2 regions of the Kaistia nematophila genome follow, and region 2 is predicted to be linked to the other one. Evidence: predicted binding sites of a transcription regulator. Region 2 holds the regulator's gene; the other holds the start of a gene.

Region 1 (9,281 bases), on a different contig from region 2:
GTCGGGCGCGTAGGAACCGCCCTTGAACTCGTGGAACAGCGCGCGGTGCGGCTTGGCCATCACCTGCGTCAGCACGTTCAGGCGGCCGCGATGCGCCATGCCGACGACGATCTCGTGCACGCCGAGATTGCCGCCGCGCTTGATGATCTGCTCGAGCGCCGGGATCAGGCCTTCGGCGCCGTCGAGGCCGAAGCGCTTGGTGCCGGTATACTTGACGTCGAGGAACTTCTCGAAGCCCTCGGACTCGATCAGCTTGTTCAGGATCGCCTTCTTGCCTTCCGGCGTGAAGGTGATCGCCTTGTCCGGGCCCTCGATGCGCTCCTGGATCCAGGCCTTCTCGGCCGGATCGGAAATGTGCATGAACTCGACGCCGAGCGTCGAGCAATAGGTGCGCTTCAGGATCTCCAGCATCTCGGGGATGGTGGCGAATTCGAGCCCGAGCACGTTGTCGATGAAGATCTTGCGGCTGTAGTCGGCCTCGGTGAAGCCGTAGGTCGAGGGATGCAGCTCCTCGTGATCGCCGACGGTGACGAGATGCAGCGGATCGAGATCGGCATGCAGATGGCCGCGCATGCGATAGGCGCGGATCATCATGATGGCGCGGACGCTGTCGCGCGCCGCCTGCTGGATCGCCGCTTCCGAAAGAGCCGCGCCGGCCGGCGCGGTGCCAGGCGTCGCCGCGGCTTGGGCCGCCTTCGCCTTCAGCTTGTCGGTGACGACCTTCTCGACCTGGCCCCAATTGCCGTCGAGGGCCGAGACGAGCTCGCCATTGGCATGCAGCGGCCAGTCGGGCCGCTTCCAGGTCGCGCCGCGCGCTTCCGCCACCACGGCCTTCGGATCATCCTTCAGCGCCGAGAAGAACGTCTGCCACTCCGGATCGACCGAAGCGGGATCGTTCTGATAGCGCGCATAGAGATCCTCGATATAGGTGGCGTTGCCACCATAGAGGAACGAAGAGGTCGCAAAGGCCGCGTTGGCTTGCTCGCGTGACATGTGCTGGTTGAGGAGCGCCACGCCCCTCTCTCCTTGATCGCGCGGCCACGCGCCGCGCTCTTGCTGAAAAACCGACATTCCGGCAGTCGGAATGTCGGTCTTGCCTCTTAGCCCTTCAAGACCTCAACCAAGGTCTTTCCAAGGCGCGCCGGCGACGGCGACACCCGGATACCCGCGGCCTCCATCGCCGCGATCTTGTCTTCCGCGCCGCCCTTGCCGCCGGAGATGATCGCACCGGCATGGCCCATGCGACGACCCGGAGGCGCGGTGCGGCCGGCGATGAAGCCGACCATCGGCTTCTTGCGGCCGCGCTTGGCCTCGTCGGCCAGGAACTGCGCTGCGTCTTCCTCGGCGGAACCGCCGATTTCGCCGATCATGACGATCGACGTGGTCTCATCATCGGCGAGGAACATTTCCAAAACGTCGATGAACTCGGTGCCCTTGACCGGATCGCCGCCGATGCCGACCGCCGTGGTCTGGCCGAGGCCTTCCTGGGTGGTCTGGAACACGGCCTCATAGGTGAGCGTGCCCGAGCGCGAGACGATGCCGACCGAGCCCTTCTTGAAGATGTTGGCCGGCATGATGCCGATCTTCGAAGCGTCGGCGGTGACGATGCCGGGGCAGTTCGGGCCGATCAGGCGCGACTTGGAACCCGACAGCGAACGCTTGACGCGCACCATGTCGAGCACCGGGATGCCCTCGGTGATGCAGACGATCAGCGGGATCTCCGCGTCGATCGCCTCGCAGATCGCGTCGGCGGCGCCCGGCGGCGGCACGTAGATCACGGAGGCGTCGGCGCCGGTGGCGTCCTTCGCCTCGGCCACGGTGTCGAACACCGGCAGGCCGAGATGGGTCTGGCCGCCCTTGCCCGGCGACGTGCCGCCGACCAGCTTGGTGCCGTAGGCCAGCGCCTGCTCGGAGTGGAACGTGCCGTTCTTGCCGGTGAAGCCCTGGGTGATGAGCTTGGTGTTCTTGTCGATCAGGATGGACATCAGGCGGCTTCCTTCACGGCCTTGACGATCTTCTGGGCAGCGTCGTCGAGGTCGTCCGCCGGGATCACGTTCAGGCCGCTCTCGCGGATGATCTGCTTGCCGAGCTCGACATTGGTGCCCTCGAGGCGCACGACGAGCGGAACCTGGAGGCCGACCGCCTTCACCGCGGCGATGACGCCGCGCGCGATGACGTCGCACTTCATGATGCCGCCGAAGATGTTGACGAGGATGCCCTTCACCTTCGGATCAGAGGTGATGATCTTGAACGCCGCCGTCACCTTCTCTTCGGAAGCGCCGCCGCCGACGTCGAGGAAGTTGGCCGGGCTCTCGCCGTAGAGCTGGATGATGTCCAGCGTCGCCATGGCGAGGCCGGCGCCGTTGACCATGCAGCCGATCGAGCCGTCGAGCGCGATATAGGCGAGGTCATACTTCGACGCCTCGATCTCCTTGGCGTCTTCCTCGGTCTCGTCGCGCAGCGCGACGACGTCGGGATGACGGTAGAGCGAGTTGGAGTCGAACGACACCTTGGCGTCGAGCACCTTGAGGTTGCCGTCCTTGGTGACGATCAGCGGGTTGACCTCGAGCATCGCCATGTCCTTGGCGACGAAGGCCGCATAGAGCTTGGCGACGACGTCGTTCGCCTGCTTGGCGAGCGCGCCGCTGAGGCCGAGCGCCTTGGCGACGGTCAGGCCGTGATGCGGCATGATGCCGGTCGCCGGATCGACGGAGAAGGTCTTGATCTTCTCGGGCGTCGAATGGGCGACTTCCTCGATGTCCATGCCGCCTTCGGTCGAAACGACGAAGGCGACGCGCGAGGTCTCGCGGTCGACGAGCAGCGAGAGGTAGAACTCCTTCTCGATATCAGAGCCGTCCTCGATGTAGAGGCGGTTGACCTGCTTGCCGGCCGGGCCGGTCTGGATGGTCACCAGCGTGTTGCCGAGCATCTGGCCCGCGAAGGCCTTGACCTCGTCGATCGACTTGGCGAGGCGGACGCCGCCCTTCTCGCCAGCCGCGGCTTCCTTGAACTTGCCCTTGCCGCGACCGCCGGCATGGATCTGCGACTTGACGACCCAGAGCGGGCCGCCGAGTTCCTTGGCGGCTGCCTCGGCTTCCTCGGGAGTGAAGATGGCGATGCCGCGCGATACGGGGGCGCCGAATTCCTTCAGCACCGCCTTCGCCTGATACTCATGAATATTCATCGATGACGTTCCGCCTTTTGGGGCTGTTGTCTCTGGTGCGGGCTCGGGCGATCAGGCGCCGAGAGCCGGGGCAATCTTCACGCAGGCCTCGACCAGACCCTCGACCGAGGCGACCGACTTGTCGAGCATGGCCTGCTCGGACTTGTTCAGCTCGATCTCGATGATCCGCTCGACGCCGTTGGCGCCGATGACGATCGGCACGCCGATGTAGCGACCCTTGATGCCGTACTGGCCGTCGAGCAGGGCTGCAGCCGGCAGGACACGCTTCTTGTCCTTGAGGTAGCTCTCGGCCATGACGATCGCCGAAGCGGCGGGCGCGTAGAAGGCAGAGCCGGTCTTGAGCAGGTTCACGACCTCGGCGCCGCCGTCGCGCGTGCGCTGGACGATCTCTTCCAGGCGATCCTTCTCGATCCAGCCGAGCTTGACCAGGTCGGTGAGCGGGATGCCGGCAACGGTCGAATAGCGGGTCAGCGGCACCATGGTGTCGCCATGGCCGCCGAGCACGAAGGCCGTCACGTCCTCGACGGAGACCTTGAACTCTTCGGCCAGGAAATAACGGAAGCGGGCCGAGTCGAGCACGCCGGCCATGCCAACCACCTTGTTCGCCGGCAGGCCGGAGAACTTCTGCAGCGCCCACACCATCGCGTCGAGCGGGTTGGTGATGCAGATGACGAAGGCGTTCGGGGCGTACTTCTTCAGGCCGGCGCCGACCTGCTCCATGACCTGGAGATTGATGCCGAGAAGATCGTCGCGGCTCATGCCCGGCTTGCGCGGCACGCCTGCGGTGACGATGACGACGTCGGCGTCCTGGATGGCAGCGTAGGAGGACGCGCCCGAAAGGCTGGCGTCAAAACCCTCCACCGGAGCGGCTTCGGCGATATCGAGTGCTTTGCCCTGGGGAACGCCGTCAGCGATGTCGAAGAGGACGATGTCGCCCAGTTCCTTGATGCCGGCGAGAAGGGCGAGCGTGCCGCCAATCTGACCGGAACCGATCAAAGCAATCTTGGCTCGTGCCATGTGCAGGTCTCCCGATGGAGGTTTACCTAAACGTAATGCGACAGCTTGACTCTGTCGGAACGCGGGTGGTCTAACCCCATTGCGCGCCCGGTGCAAGTCGTCGCAGCACCTGACGTGGCGGCAATCCGCCAATTCGGGCAGCACCTTACGTAAAGGTCATGTCTCTACGATGAAACCCCGATGCGGCTTGGCAAGATATTCTTCCGACCGCATTTCGGTGAGCCGCGACGCCGTGCGCGCGAATTCGAAAGCCTCCAGACCGCTGTCGGCGGTGTAGAGCCGCTCCGGCTCAGCATCGGCCGAGACGACGATCTTGACCGCGCCGTCATAGAGCGCGTCGATCAGCGTGATGAAACGCTTGGCCTCGTTGCGGCGCGCCTCGCCCATCACCGGGATGTGATCGATCAGCACCGTGTGGAAGGCATGAGCGATGGCGAGATAGTCGCTGGCGCCGAGAGGCTTCGCGCAGAGATCGGCGAAGCTGAAACGGGCGACGCCATCGACCGCCTGCGGCACCACCACATCGCGCCCGAGCACCTCGAGCGTGGTCGGCTCGCCCGATGACGTTGACGTCAGGCGGAGCCATGCGGCGTCCATGGCCGCGTCCGAATCGGGGCCGAGCGGGCTCAGATAGACCGGCGCGCGCGAGGTCTTCTCATGCCGGTAATCGGTCCGCGCCGCGAGGCGGACCACCTCCACCCGCTCCTTCAGCAGCTGGATGAAGGGCAGGAACAGGGTGCGATTGAGGCCGCCCGCATAGAGATCGTCCGGCGCGACGTTCGAGGTCGCGACCAGAACGACGCCGCGGGAGAACAGCCGCGTGAACAGGCGGCCGAGGATCATCGCGTCGGCGATGTTGGTGACAGTAAATTCGTCGAAGCAGAGCAGCTGCGTCTCCGCCGCGATCTCGTCGGCGACCGGCGGGATCGGATCCTCGCCGGAGACGGTGCCGGCCTTGATCGCCTCGCGCATCCGGAAGATGCGGGCATGCACGTCGGCCATGAAGTCGTTGAAATGGGCCCGGCGCTTGCGCTGCGGCGCGGCGCGCTCGAAGAACAGGTCCATCAGCATGGTCTTGCCGCGACCGACATCGCCATGGATGTAGAGGCCGCGGATCTCCGGCGTCACCGCCTCGCGCTTGCCGAACAGCCAGCCGAGCGCGCTCGACTTGCGGGCGAGCCGGCGTTCCGCCAGGCGGGCATTGAGGGCGTCGAACCTGGCGACCAGCGCCTGCTGCGCTGGATCTTCCTCGATCTCGCCCGCGGCGAGGCGTTCGCGATAGGCATCCGCGACGCGGGATACGACCGGCAGACCCTGGCTCACCCGAACACCCCTACCCCGTCCTCGACCGAGACCGGGCTGCATCCATCAGCGATAGAACGAAACGGCGCCGCCGCTGTTGAGCTGGCCGTTGAACTGCGTCTTGCCGGACGAGGTGAGGCTCGCCACCGAAACGCCGTTGGCTCCTGCCAGCACGACCTGCGAGCCGTTCAGGCTCCAGGCCGAGATCGACTTCAGCGTCGCCGACTGGCAGCCCCGCGTCGAGGCGCGATAGCCGCCGGTCCAGCTGGTCAGCGTCATGAACAGCTGGCAGCTCTCGCCGCCCGACTGCAGGGTCCAGCCGCCGAGCAGGTCGGTGCGGCCGATCTCGGCGCCGGAGGCGGTCGAGACGGGCGGCGGCGTCGACGGGGTGGATTCGATCGGCGTCGCGCCCGGCAGCGTGCCCTGCTCGGCGATCGGCGCGGCGGTCTGGGCGTTCGGATCCATCGGCGGCGGCGGCAGCGTGTTGCGGGTCACCGGCGCCGAGGCGACCGGCGGCAGCGTGTCGCTTTCGACCGGCTTGGCCGAACGCTCCATCGGCCCCAGGCCGATGGCCCCGAACGAGCCGCAGCCGCTCAAGGCGGCCGCCATCAGGGCGACCAGGCCGATCGGCGCGAGACGTCGGGACATAAGCTTCTCCATCATCGAAATCCTCGGTGCCGCATCAGCATACGCACACAATCGAGCCGCTTTGAGGCAGGCGGAAAAACACCATTCCGCACGCCAAACCGCATCGGCGGCCGCACCAAAGGCACGGACCGGTCGATCTGGACGGGAGGAAAATGACGGGAGATCACTCGATATTCCGCAGCCTATCTTACTTGGCGCAATACGGCATATCGCCGGGCGCGACAAGTCTCGTTAACACCCCGTTAACGAAGAAAGCGCGACGTGTTGCGATTGCGCCTATTCCGGCCGGTGACAGACGGCCTCGATGTTGTGGCCGTCCGGATCGAGAACGAAGGCGCCGTAGTAATTGGCGTGGTAGTGCGGCCGGATGCCGGGCCCGCCATTGTCGGTGCCGCCCGCCGCCATCGCCGCCGCATAGAACGCGTCGACGGCCGCCCGGCTCGCCGCGACGAGCGCGATATGGACATGCGGCTCGGTGGGGGCGCCGCCGCTCAGCCAGATCTCCGGCTTGCCGGCAGCGCCATAGCCGACGACGTCGCCATAGCCGGTGAGCTCGCCCGGCACCCGCATCTGCTCGCTGACGCCGAGCGGCGCGAAGGCCGCCTCGTAGAAGGCAATGGCGCGATCGAGGTCGCTGACCGTGATGCCGATGTGATCCAGAACGCCCATGCTGCCCCCTATGCTGCCCCCGCATGCTCCCAGCCGCCACGGCGGTCCGCCATGTCATAAGCCTGTCGCGCGACGACCGTAGCGCTTCTTCCGTCCCTCACTCCAGGAGAATTGCACGTGAAGAAGACCCTCGCCGCCGCGGCGTTCGCCCTCGCCTCCCTGACCGCCCTACCGGCCCTCGCCGACAACGTCCTGTCGTTCAAGCAGTCGGACAAGGCCCCGGACGAGATCAACACGGTCATCGAGATCCCGGCCGGCAGCTTCACCAAGTACGAGACCGACGTCGACACCGGCTTCATCGTCGTCGACCGCTTCCAGTCGATGCCGGTCGTCTATCCCGCCAATTACGGCTCGATCACCCGCACCAGCGCCGAGGACGGCGATCCGCTCGACGTCATCGTCTATACCCGCGCGCCGCTGCATCCGGGCGTCATCATCAAGGTCCGCCCGATCGGCGTGCTGAAGATGATCGACGGCGGCGACATCGACGACAAGATCGTCGCGGTTCCCGTCTCCAAGGTCGACCCGACCTATGACGGTATCCAGACCCTCGCCGACCTGCCGAAGATCGAGCAGGAGCGGCTGACGTCGTTCTTCCGCGTCTACAAGCAGCTGCCGGAAGGCAGCAAGGTCATCGAACTCAAGGGCTTCGACAGCCCGGAAGCGGCGAAGGGCCTGATCCGCGCCGCGATGGAGCGCTACGGCAAGTAAGCCGTCGGCTCGCGGTCGTCCGCACCCGCGAAAACGGAGCGGCGGTCGCATGGCCGCCGCCCCGCTACGCTCGAACGGTAGCCGCCGGACCGCGCAGAGCCGCGCCGCCCGGCGGAAATTCAGTGCGTCGTCGACTCGATCTCGAGCGACAGGCCGAGTTCGGCCGCCTTCTGGCGGATCTGCTCCTCGGGCCGGTGCATCGCCGTCGCGATCAGCTCGGCCGGAACATGTTCCACGGCGAGCTCGCGCAGCCGATCGATCGCCTCGATCGTCCAGGTGGCTTCGAGATCCTGCTTGATGGTCATGGTCGTCTCCTTCCGAAAACGCGATCGGTCCGGGGAAACGAAAACGGCGCGGAAGGGTTCCGCGCCGTCGTGCTGAAAGAAAGGGCAGCGCCGGTCAGACGCGGCGCTCGACCATCATCTTCTTGATCTCGGCGATCGCCTTGGCCGGGTTCAGGCCCTTCGGGCAGGTCTGCGCGCAGTTCATGATGGTGTGGCAGCGATAGAGGCGGAAGGGATCTTCCAGATTGTCGAGCCGCTCGCCGGTCGCCTCGTCGCGGCTGTCGATCAGCCAGCGATAGGCCTGCAGCAGCACGGCCGGGCCGAGATAGCGGTCGCCGTTCCACCAGTAGCTCGGGCAGGAGGTCGAGCAGCAGGCGCAGAGAATGCACTCGTAGAGGCCGTCGAGCTTCTCGCGGTCGGCATGGCTCTGCAGCCATTCCTTCTGCGGCTCCGGCGTCGCCGTCTTCAGCCAGGGCTCGATCGAGCGGTGCTGGGCGTAGAAATTGGTCAGGTCGGGGACGAGGTCCTTGACCACTTCCATGTGCGGCAGCGGGTAGATCGCGACCGGGCCCTTCACCTCGTCGATGCCCTTGGTGCAGGCGAGCGTGTTCGAGCCGTCGATGTTCATCGCGCAGGAACCGCAGATGCCTTCGCGGCAGGAGCGGCGGAAGGTCAGCGTCGGGTCGATCTCGTTCTTGATCTTGATGAGCGCGTCGAGAACCATCGGGCCGCAATCGTCGAGATCGACGAAGTAGGTGTCGACATGCGGGTTCTTGCCGTCGTCCGGGCTCCAGCGATAGACGCGGAACTCGCGCACATTGTTGGCGCCGGCCGGGCGGTCCCAGACCTTGCCTTCAGTCAGCTTCGAGTTCTTCGGAAGGGTCAGCTGGACCATAGTGAGCGTCCTCGGGCGTAAGATTCGTTCAGCGGCGGTCCTTGCGGACCATGAGTTTCAAACCGGACCAGGTGGCGTCGATCGCCGCGACCTTGATGTCGACGAGATCGAGGCGGAGCGCGGCGTCGCGCACGACATCCTCGGTCACGTCGGTCGCGACCTTCGACGCCTTCTTCGGCCACGACACCCAGATCATGCCGTCGCGCCGGATGGCGTCCTGCAGCCGCGACAGGCCGGTCTCGACCTCGGCGCGGCTCTTCGTAAAGGCGTGGACCGCGTCGAGCGCGCGATCCGGACCGAGCGGCGCCGCCCAGCCTTCCGTGCGCACGACCTGGCCGAAGGCGACGCTGTCGGCCAGCGCCTCCAGCTCCGTCGGCAGCGCGACGAAGGCCACGTCCATGCCGGCCCTAAAGCCGAGCTTTTCGGGAAGCGTGCGCCCCGAATAGCCGGCCGAAGGAAGCGTGGCTGCGGCCATCATCCGCCCTTAGTACACGCGAGCCTTCGGCTCGATATAGGCGATGTCGTTCGACATCGTGTAGGTGTGCACCGGCCGGTCGTCGAGCTTCACCGT
Region 2 (9,281 bases):
AGCGCCTGCCGCAGCTCCGGAATGCCGCGCTGGTGGGTGTAGAAGGTTTCGCCGGCCTTGAGCGCGGCCTGCGCCGCCTCGCTGATGAAGGCCGGCGTCGGCAGGTCCCCCTCGCCGACCCAGAGCGGGATCAGCCCGGCGCGGTCGCGCCCGTAGTTGAAGACCTCGACGATGCCGCTTTCGGGAGCCTCGCTCGCCTCCGGCCGCAGCGAATGCAGTGCGGAATGGTCTGACACGCAATGTTCCAATATCTGCGGGCGCCCCTGCCTTGATCGCCGGGGCGCCGGAATGGGATCGATCGCCGCTCGTAGCGGCCAACAACGACAAAACGGCGGCCAAGGGCCGCCGTCCGTCGCATTCCCGTCCAGCGAGGCTGGAGGATCAGCCGACCTTCTGCTTCGCCAGCAGGTCGCGGATCTCGCGCAGCAGGGCAACGTCTTCCGGCGTCGCGACCGGCGCCGGGGCGGCGGCCTTCTCGCGCTTCATGCGGTTCATGCCCTTGACGATCAGGAACAGGATCCAGGCGACGATCAGGAAGTTGATCAGCAGGGTGAGGAAGTTGCCATAGGCGACGGTGGCGCCGGCCTTGCGCGCGGCGTCGAGGGTGGTCTGCGGCTCGCCGGCGAGCTGGATGAACTTGTTGGTGTAGTCGATGCCGCCGGTGATCACACCGATGATCGGCATGATGATGTCATTGACGATCGAATTGACCAGCCCGCTGAAGGCGGCGCCGATGATGATACCGATGGCCAGGTCGACCACGTTGCCCTTGAGGGCAAACTCCTTGAATTCCTTCAGCATTGAATGTTCCCTTTCGCCCGGCTCGTCGCGAACCCTGATCTACAACCCGCGCAACTATAGCGTAGCCGATTCACTGGCGAAACGTGTCGGCTGCAAATGTCGTGCGTGTTGCCACAACGACATAGCGAGCGGGTTGCGCACGCCATGCGGCGTCGCGCGCGATTGACGCCCCACCTTGCCAGGCGCTATGTGCTCCGATCCATTTCGAGAAGAACGCCGATGTATCGAACCGTCACGCGATCGATCCAGGTGACCGTGCAGCCAAGCTTCGTCGAGGACGATTCCTCGCCGGGCGAAGACCGTTACGTCTGGGCCTATACCATCGAGATCGTCAATCTCGGGCTTGAAAACGTCCAGCTGCGCTCGCGCTTCTGGCGCATCACCGACGGCAAGGGCCGCACCGAGGAAGTGCGCGGCGTCGGCGTCGTCGGCAAGGAGCCGTCGCTGAAGCCCGGCGAGAGTTTCGAATATACCAGCGGCTGCCCGCTCTCGACGCCGTCCGGCATCATGGCCGGCACCTACCAGATGCAGACCGAGAGCGGCGAAATGTTCTCCGTCGAGATCCCGGCCTTCTCCCTCGACGTCCCCAACGCCCCCCGCGTCCTGCACTAGGCGTTCGCGGGCGTACCGCCCCTCACCTCTCCCGTGGGGAGAGGTCGACAGCCGCAGGCCGGCGGGTGAGGGCGTAGGGAACTATCCGGTAAGGCCGCATCCCCTCACCCGGAGCTTCGCTCCGACCTCTCCCACCGGGAGAGGTGAAGGAATGCGCAGCCATACCCCTCTCCCACAGGCGGGAGAGGGCTGGGGCGAGGGTCTCCCCTCAGCCCGCACTGAAATCAGCCCAGAAATTCCTGCGGGTCGAAGGCGTATTTCTGGCCGCAGAACTCGCAGGAGACGGCGATCTCGCCGTTCTCGATGCTCTCGGTGATCTCTTCCGCCGAGAAGCTCGACAGCACGCCCTGGATGCGCTCGCGCGAGCAGGAGCACTGTTCGCGCACGGGGACGGGGTCGAACACCCGCACGCCGCGCTCGTGGAACAGGCGGTAGAGCAGCCGTTCGGCCGGCACGTCGGGATCGATCAGCTCGTGATCCTCGACCGTCGAGACGAGCGAGCTCGCCTCGGCCCAGGCGTCCTCTTCCTCGGCGTGATGCTCCAGCCCTTCCGGCGCGTCGCCGCCGGAGAGGTCGCGATGCACGCCGATCGAGGCCTCTGGCAGGTACTGCATCAGCATGCCGCCACCGCGCCAGCTATGCGAGGCGCCGCCATCCTCGCGGGTCATCATCTCGGCCACCGCCAGGCGGACGATCGTCGGGATCTGCTCGGACTGCTGGAAATAGGTATGCGCCACCTCTTCCAGGCTGGCGCCGTCGAGCTGGACGATACCCTGGTAGCGGCTGGTGAACTCGCCCTGGTCGATGGTCATCGCCAGGATGCCCTTGCCAAGCAGCAGTTCCGGCTTCGACAGCCCCTCGGCCTCGATCTCCGCCACACGCTCCGCCTTGAAGCGGGCATAGGCGCGAATGTTGCCGGAGGTGCGGTAGTCGACGACCAGCATGTCGACGGGGCCATCCGTCTGCGTCTGCAGCAGGAACTGGCCGTCGAATTTCAGGGACGAGCCAAGCAGCACGGCGAGGACGACCGCCTCGCCGAGCAGTTTCGAGACCGGCAGCGGATAATCGTGCCGCGCCAGCAGGGCTGACAGAGCCGGCCCCATCTGGATGGCGCGGCCGCGCACGTCGAGGCCCTCGACCGAAAACGGCAGGACGGCGTCGTCGCCGGCCGGGTCGATCGAGGCCGGACCGAGAGTTGCGATCTCCACCATCAAAGCGCCTCCGGGCCGCCCAGGCACCAGGCAAGAATGCCCTTCTGCGCGTGCAGCCGGTTTTCGGCCTCGTCGAAGACGACGGACTGCGGCCCGTCCATCACCTCGGCCGTGACCTCCTCGCCGCGATGGGCGGGCAGGCAATGCATGAACAGCGCGTCCTTCTTGGCGCGCGCCATCAGCCGGGCGTTGACCTGGTAGGGCTTCAGCAGATTGTGCCGGCGCTCCGCCTCGTTGTCGCCCATCGACACCCAGGTGTCGGTGACGATGCAGTCGGAATCGGCGGCCGCGTCGTGGGCATCCTCGCCGGCGATCACCTCGCCGCCATTGTTGCGCGCCCAGTCGAGCAGCTTGTGCGAGGGCGCAAGCTCCGGCGGCGTCGCGATCTTCAGGCGGAAGTCGAAGCGCGCGGCGGCGTGGACCCAGGAGGCCATGACATTGTTGCTGTCGCCGAGCCACGACACCGTCTTGCCGGCGATCGAGCCGCGATGCTCCTCATAGGTGAGGATGTCGGCCATGATCTGGCAGGGATGCGAGCGGCGCGTCAGGCCGTTGATGACGGGCACAGTGGCGTTCGCCGCCAGCTCGGTCAGCTGCTCGTGGTCGAGGATACGGATCATGATGCCGTCGACATAGCGCGACATGACACGCGCCGTGTCGGCGATGGTCTCGCCGCGTCCGAGCTGCATCTCGGCGCCGGTCAGCATCAGCGTCTGGCCGCCGAGCTCGCGCATTCCGACGTCGAAGGAGACGCGGGTGCGCGTCGAGGGCTGCTCGAAGACGAGCGCCAGCACCTTGCCGGCGAGCGGGCCGACGCCGTCGCGGGCGCCGTCGCGCACCGCCTTGAGGCGCTTGGCGCCGTCCATGATCTGCCGCAGCGTGGCGGAATCGAATTCCGTCAGGTCTAGAAAATGCCGAACCATGATGTCCTGCCTTGTCCGCTCAGGCGGATTGCCGTGCCGACGTCGCGGCTTCGGCTTCGATTGCGGAAAAGGCGGCATCGAGCTTCTCGATCGCCGCGTCGACTTCTGCCTTGCCGATGTTGAGCGGCGGCAGCAGGCGCAAGACGTTGTCGCCGGCGCCGGCGGCGAGCATCTTCTGCTCGCGGAGCGCCGCGACCACTTCCGGGATCGGCTTCAGCGCATGCAGGCCGACCAGCAGGCCCTCGCCGCGGATGTCGTCGATGACGCCGGGATGGCTGTCCATCAGGCCGCCGAGGCGCTGGGTCAGGTAGCGCGCGGTCTCGCGCACATGCTCCAGGAAGCCGTCGGCAAGCACGACGTCGAGCACGGCGTTGCCGACCGCCATCGCCAGCGGATTGCCGCCGAAGGTGGTGCCGTGCGTGCCGGGGGTCATGCCCTTGGCAGCTTCATTGGTGGCCAGGCACGCGCCGAGCGGGAAACCGCCGCCAAGGCCCTTGGCCGAGGTGAGGATATCCGGCGTGATGCCGGTCCACTCATAGGCGAACAGCTTGCCGGTGCGGCCGATGCCGGTCTGGACCTCGTCCAGGATCAGCAGCATGCCCTCGGCGTCGCAGAGCGCCCGGATCTCGCGCAGGAACGCGTTCGGGAAGGCGCGCACGCCGCCCTCGCCCTGGATCGGCTCGAGCATGATGGCGGCCGTCTGCGGCGTCACCGCGGCCTTGATCGCCGCCATGTCGCCGAACGGAACCTGGTCAAAACCGTCGGCCTTGGGGCCGAAACCGTCGAGATATTTCTGCTGGCCGCCGGCAGCGAGCGTCGCCAGCGTGCGGCCGTGGAAGGCGCCCTCGATGGTGAGGATGCGATAGCGTTCCGGCTGGCCATTCACATAATGATAGCGCCGCGCCGTCTTGATCGCGGCCTCGTTCGCCTCCGCGCCCGAATTGGCGAAGAAGACACGGTCGGCGAAGGAGTTCGCGACCAGCGTGTCGGCCAGTCGCTCCTGACCCGGAATGCGGAACAGGTTCGAGGTGTGCCAGAGCTTGCCGGCCTGCTCGGTCAGCGCCTGCACGAGAACCGGATTGGCATGGCCGAGCGTGTTCACCGCGATGCCGGCGGAGAAATCGAGATAAGCGTCGCCCTCTCGCGTAAAGACCCAGGCCCCCTCGCCTCGCTCGAATTCGAGCGGCGCACGCGAAAAGGTGTCGAAGAGGCTGGTCGAGGTCTTTTTAACGCTGGTATCGGGGGCGCTCATATCCCCTCCTTCGGATGAAACCACGGAAACGGATGCCTAAAAATCAAAGGTGCTGCCCGAGGCCGACGCGCCGAGCAGCACCTTTTTGCGTTGCCCTTATATCACGGTCGTGACGATTTGTGTCAATCAAATCACCGCCCGCAGCCACGTCACGACGGCTAAGCGTTTGACCGGACTCACGGATCGGGAATGCGCTGCAAGTTGGGGAAAACGGCCGGATCCTCTTTGACGAATCCCCCGGACTCTTGTCACCGAGTCACGCCATATAGTATTTTACTTTTCGTTAAGACACGAAATATCGAGCAGGTACCTCCCCCTGACCCTTGTATGGCGTCCGCAGTCGTCCGGCATCCCGGCTGAACGACCGTGACAGGATTCCGGGTATCGCTCCGACCGACAAGGACACGCTAATGACTTGGACGGACGAACGGGTTGAGTTGCTGAAGAAGCTCTGGACCGACGGCCTGAGCGCAAGCCAGATCGCTTCGGAACTCGGCGGCGTAACGCGTAACGCAGTCATCGGCAAGGTACATCGGCTGAGCCTCTCGGGTCGTGCCAAGCCGGCCGCAGCGCCGGTCGCCCGCCCGCGCAAGCCCGCGTCGACGACCAGTAGCCGCTCTGCAACGACAGGGCGTCCCAATCCCGTCAGGCCGATGGTGGCCGGCAACACGGCCCTGAAGCCTCTCGGCCAGATGGCGCCCGAGCCGCGGCGCGTGCCACGGCCTGTCAGCTCGGACGACGTCGTCGTTCCGATCAGCCTGCACGCCACGATCCTCACGCTCACCGAGCAGACCTGCAAGTGGCCGATCGGCGACCCGAGCACCGAGGATTTCCACTTCTGCGGCCAGCGCTCGAATTCGGGCATTCCCTATTGCGAATATCATTCGCGGGTAGCCTACCAGCCGGTGCATGACCGCCGCCAGAAGAAGGCCGTCGGCGCCTGATCGCGCCAGCCTGACGACGACGGCGTCCGCGCCTTCGTCCCGAAATGCCATTCCGGCCGTGCCGCCCTCCCCCCGAGGCGCACGGCCGTTTCTTTTTGTAGCACTCCCATCCGGGCAGCAAAAAGCCGCGCCGGGAGATACCCGAACGCGGCTTTGCTTGTCTTCAGGCCGCCTCCCGGGGGAAAGGCGGCGATGAAAGGGATTCAGGCGGCGGCGAACTGGTCGTCGAAGGAATAGCCGGAGCCCCGCACGGTGCGGATCGGATCCTTGACGCGGCCGCGGTTCACCGCCTTGCGCAGGCGGCCGATATGGACGTCGACGGTGCGCTCGTCGACATAGACGTCACGGCCCCAAACGCCGTCGAGCAGCTGCTCGCGGGAAAATACGCGGCCGGGGCTCTTCATCAGATATTCGAGCAGGCGGAACTCGGTCGGGCCGAGATGCAGCTCGCGACCCGAACGGCGGACGCGATGCGTCTCGCGGTCGAGCTCGATGTCGCCGGCGCGCAGCAGCGAGGCGATCACCTCCGGGCGCGAACGGCGAAGGATGGCGCGGACGCGCGCCATAAGCTCCGGCACGGAGAACGGCTTGACGACATAGTCGTCGGCGCCGGTGGCGAGGCCGCGGATGCGCTCCTGCTCCTCGCCGCGGGCGGTGAGCATGATCACCGGCAACGTGCGGGTGGCATCGCGGGCACGGAGGCGGCGGCAGAGTTCGATGCCCGAGATCCCGGGCAGCATCCAGTCGAGCAGCAGCAGGTCGGGCACGGTCTCGAGCAGGCGCATCTCGGCATCGTCGCCACGCGGCACCACTTCGACGGCATAACCCTCGGCTTCGAGGTTGTAGCGGAGGAGGAGGCTCAGCGCCTCCTCATCCTCGACGATCATAACGCGCGGCGTCATTCACGAAGATCCTAGCATTCAGGCGTTTGGTCAGTTCTGCTCATAGGCAACGGCGGTCGTGCTGGAATCGTCCTGCTTCGGACGATCCTCGGCCAGAACCTGGCCGGTGACGACATAGTGCACCGTTTCGGCGATGTTGGTGGCGTGGTCGCCGATGCGCTCGATGTTCTTGGCGCAGAACAGGAGATGCGTGCAGAAGGTGATGTTGCGCGGATCTTCCATCATGTAGGTCAGCAGTTCGCGGAAGAGCGACGTGTACATCGCGTCGATCTCTTCGTCGCGCTTCCAGACCTGGTAGGCCTGCTCGACGTCACGCGTGGCGTAGGAGTCGAGCACGTCCTTGAGCTGGGCGAGCGACAGCTGCGCCATGTGCTCGACACCGGTGTTGAAGCGCTTCGACTGGAACTGGCCGTCGAGCGCGATGACGCGCTTGGCGATGTTCTTGGCGAGGTCGCCGATGCGCTCGAGGTCGCTGGCGATGCGCTGGGCGGCGATGACTTCGCGCAGGTCCATCGCCATCGGCTGACGACGCGCAATAATCATGATCGCGCGCTCTTCACATTCGCGCTGCAGCACGTCGAGCTTCTTGTCGTCGGCGATGACGGCGCGCGCCGTATCAGTGTCGAGCCGCATCAGCGAGCCGACGGCGACGTCGACGAGACGCTCCGCCATGCCGCCCATCTCGGCGATCCGGCGGGCAACGTCGTTCAGCTCTTCGTCGTACTTGGAAACGATGTGTTCGGACATGTCGTGCTCCTACCCGTGGCCCGGCTTAGCCGAAGCGACCGGTGATATAGTCCTGGGTGCGCTTGTCGGACGGCGAGGTGAAGATCTTCGTGGTCTCGTCGAATTCGATCAGCTCGCCGAGATACATGAAGGCCGTGTAGTCGGAGACGCGCGCCGCCTGCTGCATGTTGTGGGTGACGATGGCGATCGTGTAGTCGGTCGTCAGCTCGTCGATCAGTTCCTCGATCTTGGCGGTCGAGATCGGATCGAGCGCCGAGCACGGCTCGTCGAACAGCACGACTTCCGGCCGTACCGCGATGGTGCGGGCGATGCAGAGGCGCTGCTGCTGGCCGCCGGAGAGGCTGAGGCCGCTGGAGTGCAGCTTGTCCTTGACCTCGTTCCAGAGGGCGCCGCGCGTCAGCGCCGCCTCGACGCGTCCGTCCATCTCGGAGCGCGAGATGTTCTCGTAGAGGCGGATGCCGAAGGCGATGTTGTCGTAGATCGACATCGGGAACGGCGTCGGCTTCTGGAACACCATGCCGACGCGGGCGCGCAGCATGTTGCGGTCCTGGTCGGGATCGAGGACGTTCTTGCCGTCGAAGATCACCTCGCCCTCGGCGCGCTGGCGCGGATAGAGGTCGTACATGCGGTTCAGCACGCGCAGCAGGGTCGACTTGCCGCAACCCGACGGGCCGATGAAGGCGGTGACCTTCTTCTCGAAGAGCGGCAGGTTGATGGTCTTCAGCGCCAGGCTGTCGCCGTAGAAGAACTTCAGATTGCGGATCGAAATCTTCTCGGCCATGCCGGCCGTGTTCAACGCGGTCTGGGTCATTTGGAAGCCTTGGGGCTGAGGAAGGCGCGGGCGACGATGTTGAGCGCCAGCACGGTAAAGGTGATGAGCAGGGCGCCGGACCAGGCCAGCTTCTGCCAGTCCGGATAGGGCGACAGGGCAAACTGGAAGATGGTGACCGGCAGCGACGACATCGGCGCGTTCAGGTCGGTGCTCCAGAACTGGTTGTTCAGCGCCGTGAAGAGCAGCGGGGCGGTTTCGCCGCTGACGCGGGCGATCGCCAGCAGCACGCCGGTGACGATGCCGGAGAGCGCCGCCTTGTAGGCGACGTGACGGATCATGATCGAGCGCGGCAGGCCGAGCGCGGCGGCGGCTTCACGCAGCTGGTTCGGCACCAGGTTCAGCATGTCCTCGGTGGTGCGGACGACGACCGGGATCACCAGGATCGCAAGCGCCACCATGCCGGCGAAGGCCGAGAAATGGCCCATCTGGACGACGATCACCTCGTAGACGAACAGGCCGATGACGATCGAAGGGGCCGCCAGCAGGATGTCGTTGATGAAGCGGACCACCGTCGTCAGCTTGTTGTGACGGCCGTATTCCGACATGTAGGTGCCGGCCAGGATGCCGATCGGCGTGCCGATGACGACGCCGCCGACGGTCATGACCAGACTGCCCCAGATGGCGTTGAGCAGGCCACCGGCAGAGCCGGGCGGCGGGGTCATCTCGGTGAAGACCGCCAGCGAGAGGCCGCTGAAGCCCTGGTAGAGCAGCGCCAGCAGGATCAGCACGAGGCAGATCAGGCCGAAGCCCGTCGCGGCGAAGGAGAGCGCCAGCAGGATCGCGTTGCCACGACGGCGGCGGCGATAGAGCGCCTGCGCGGCGGGCGTTGTCGCGGCGGAATAGCCGGCCGCGGCGGTGCTGAGAGAGCTTGCCATGGTCGCGCGCCTCAGTTGCCGGCCTTGACGTTCATGCGCATCAGGAGAAGACGCGCCGCCGCCAGGACGATGAAGGTGATGACGAAGAGGATGAGGCCGAGGGCGATCAGCGACGAGGTGTAGAGGTCGCCGACGGCCTCGGTGAATTCATTGGCGATCGAGGCCGAGATGGTCGTGCCCGG

Evidence for each region. Region 2 encodes PhoB, which activates phosphate uptake and scavenging genes when phosphate is short. Its sites were predicted from a motif close to TGTCATNNANCTGTCAT; they were not measured.
Region 1: a site for PhoB is predicted at 6,873-6,889, ahead of OSH07_RS12485 (inorganic diphosphatase). Genes of this name have one in related genera too.

The regions. Positions count from the first base shown of each region.
Region 1 is NZ_JAPKNK010000004.1:359,069-368,349, forward strand. Features, by position in the region: gene OSH07_RS12450 (2-oxoglutarate dehydrogenase E1 component) at 1-993, opposite strand, end outside; gene sucD (succinate--CoA ligase subunit alpha) at 1,101-1,985, opposite strand; gene sucC (ADP-forming succinate--CoA ligase subunit beta) at 1,985-3,184, opposite strand; gene mdh (malate dehydrogenase) at 3,236-4,201, opposite strand; gene zapE (cell division protein ZapE) at 4,358-5,524, opposite strand; gene OSH07_RS12475 (AprI/Inh family metalloprotease inhibitor) at 5,570-6,151, opposite strand; gene OSH07_RS12480 (VOC family protein) at 6,428-6,820, opposite strand; gene OSH07_RS12485 (inorganic diphosphatase) at 6,938-7,531, shown strand; gene OSH07_RS12490 (hypothetical protein) at 7,651-7,836, opposite strand; gene OSH07_RS12495 (succinate dehydrogenase iron-sulfur subunit) at 7,931-8,710, opposite strand; gene OSH07_RS12500 (DUF3052 domain-containing protein) at 8,739-9,185, opposite strand; gene sdhA (succinate dehydrogenase flavoprotein subunit) at 9,195-9,281, opposite strand, start outside.
Region 2 is NZ_JAPKNK010000001.1:824,643-833,923, reverse strand. Features, by position in the region: gene OSH07_RS03780 (pyridoxal phosphate-dependent aminotransferase) at 1-236, opposite strand, end outside; gene mscL (large conductance mechanosensitive channel protein MscL) at 382-801, opposite strand; gene apaG (Co2+/Mg2+ efflux protein ApaG) at 1,021-1,413, shown strand; gene OSH07_RS03765 (Hsp33 family molecular chaperone) at 1,638-2,624, opposite strand; gene argF (ornithine carbamoyltransferase) at 2,624-3,547, opposite strand; gene OSH07_RS03755 (aspartate aminotransferase family protein) at 3,567-4,799, opposite strand; gene OSH07_RS03750 (GcrA family cell cycle regulator) at 5,210-5,743, shown strand; gene phoB (phosphate regulon transcriptional regulator PhoB) at 5,947-6,645, opposite strand; gene phoU (phosphate signaling complex protein PhoU) at 6,676-7,392, opposite strand; gene pstB (phosphate ABC transporter ATP-binding protein PstB) at 7,418-8,203, opposite strand; gene pstA (phosphate ABC transporter permease PstA) at 8,200-9,099, opposite strand; gene pstC (phosphate ABC transporter permease subunit PstC) at 9,111-9,281, opposite strand, start outside.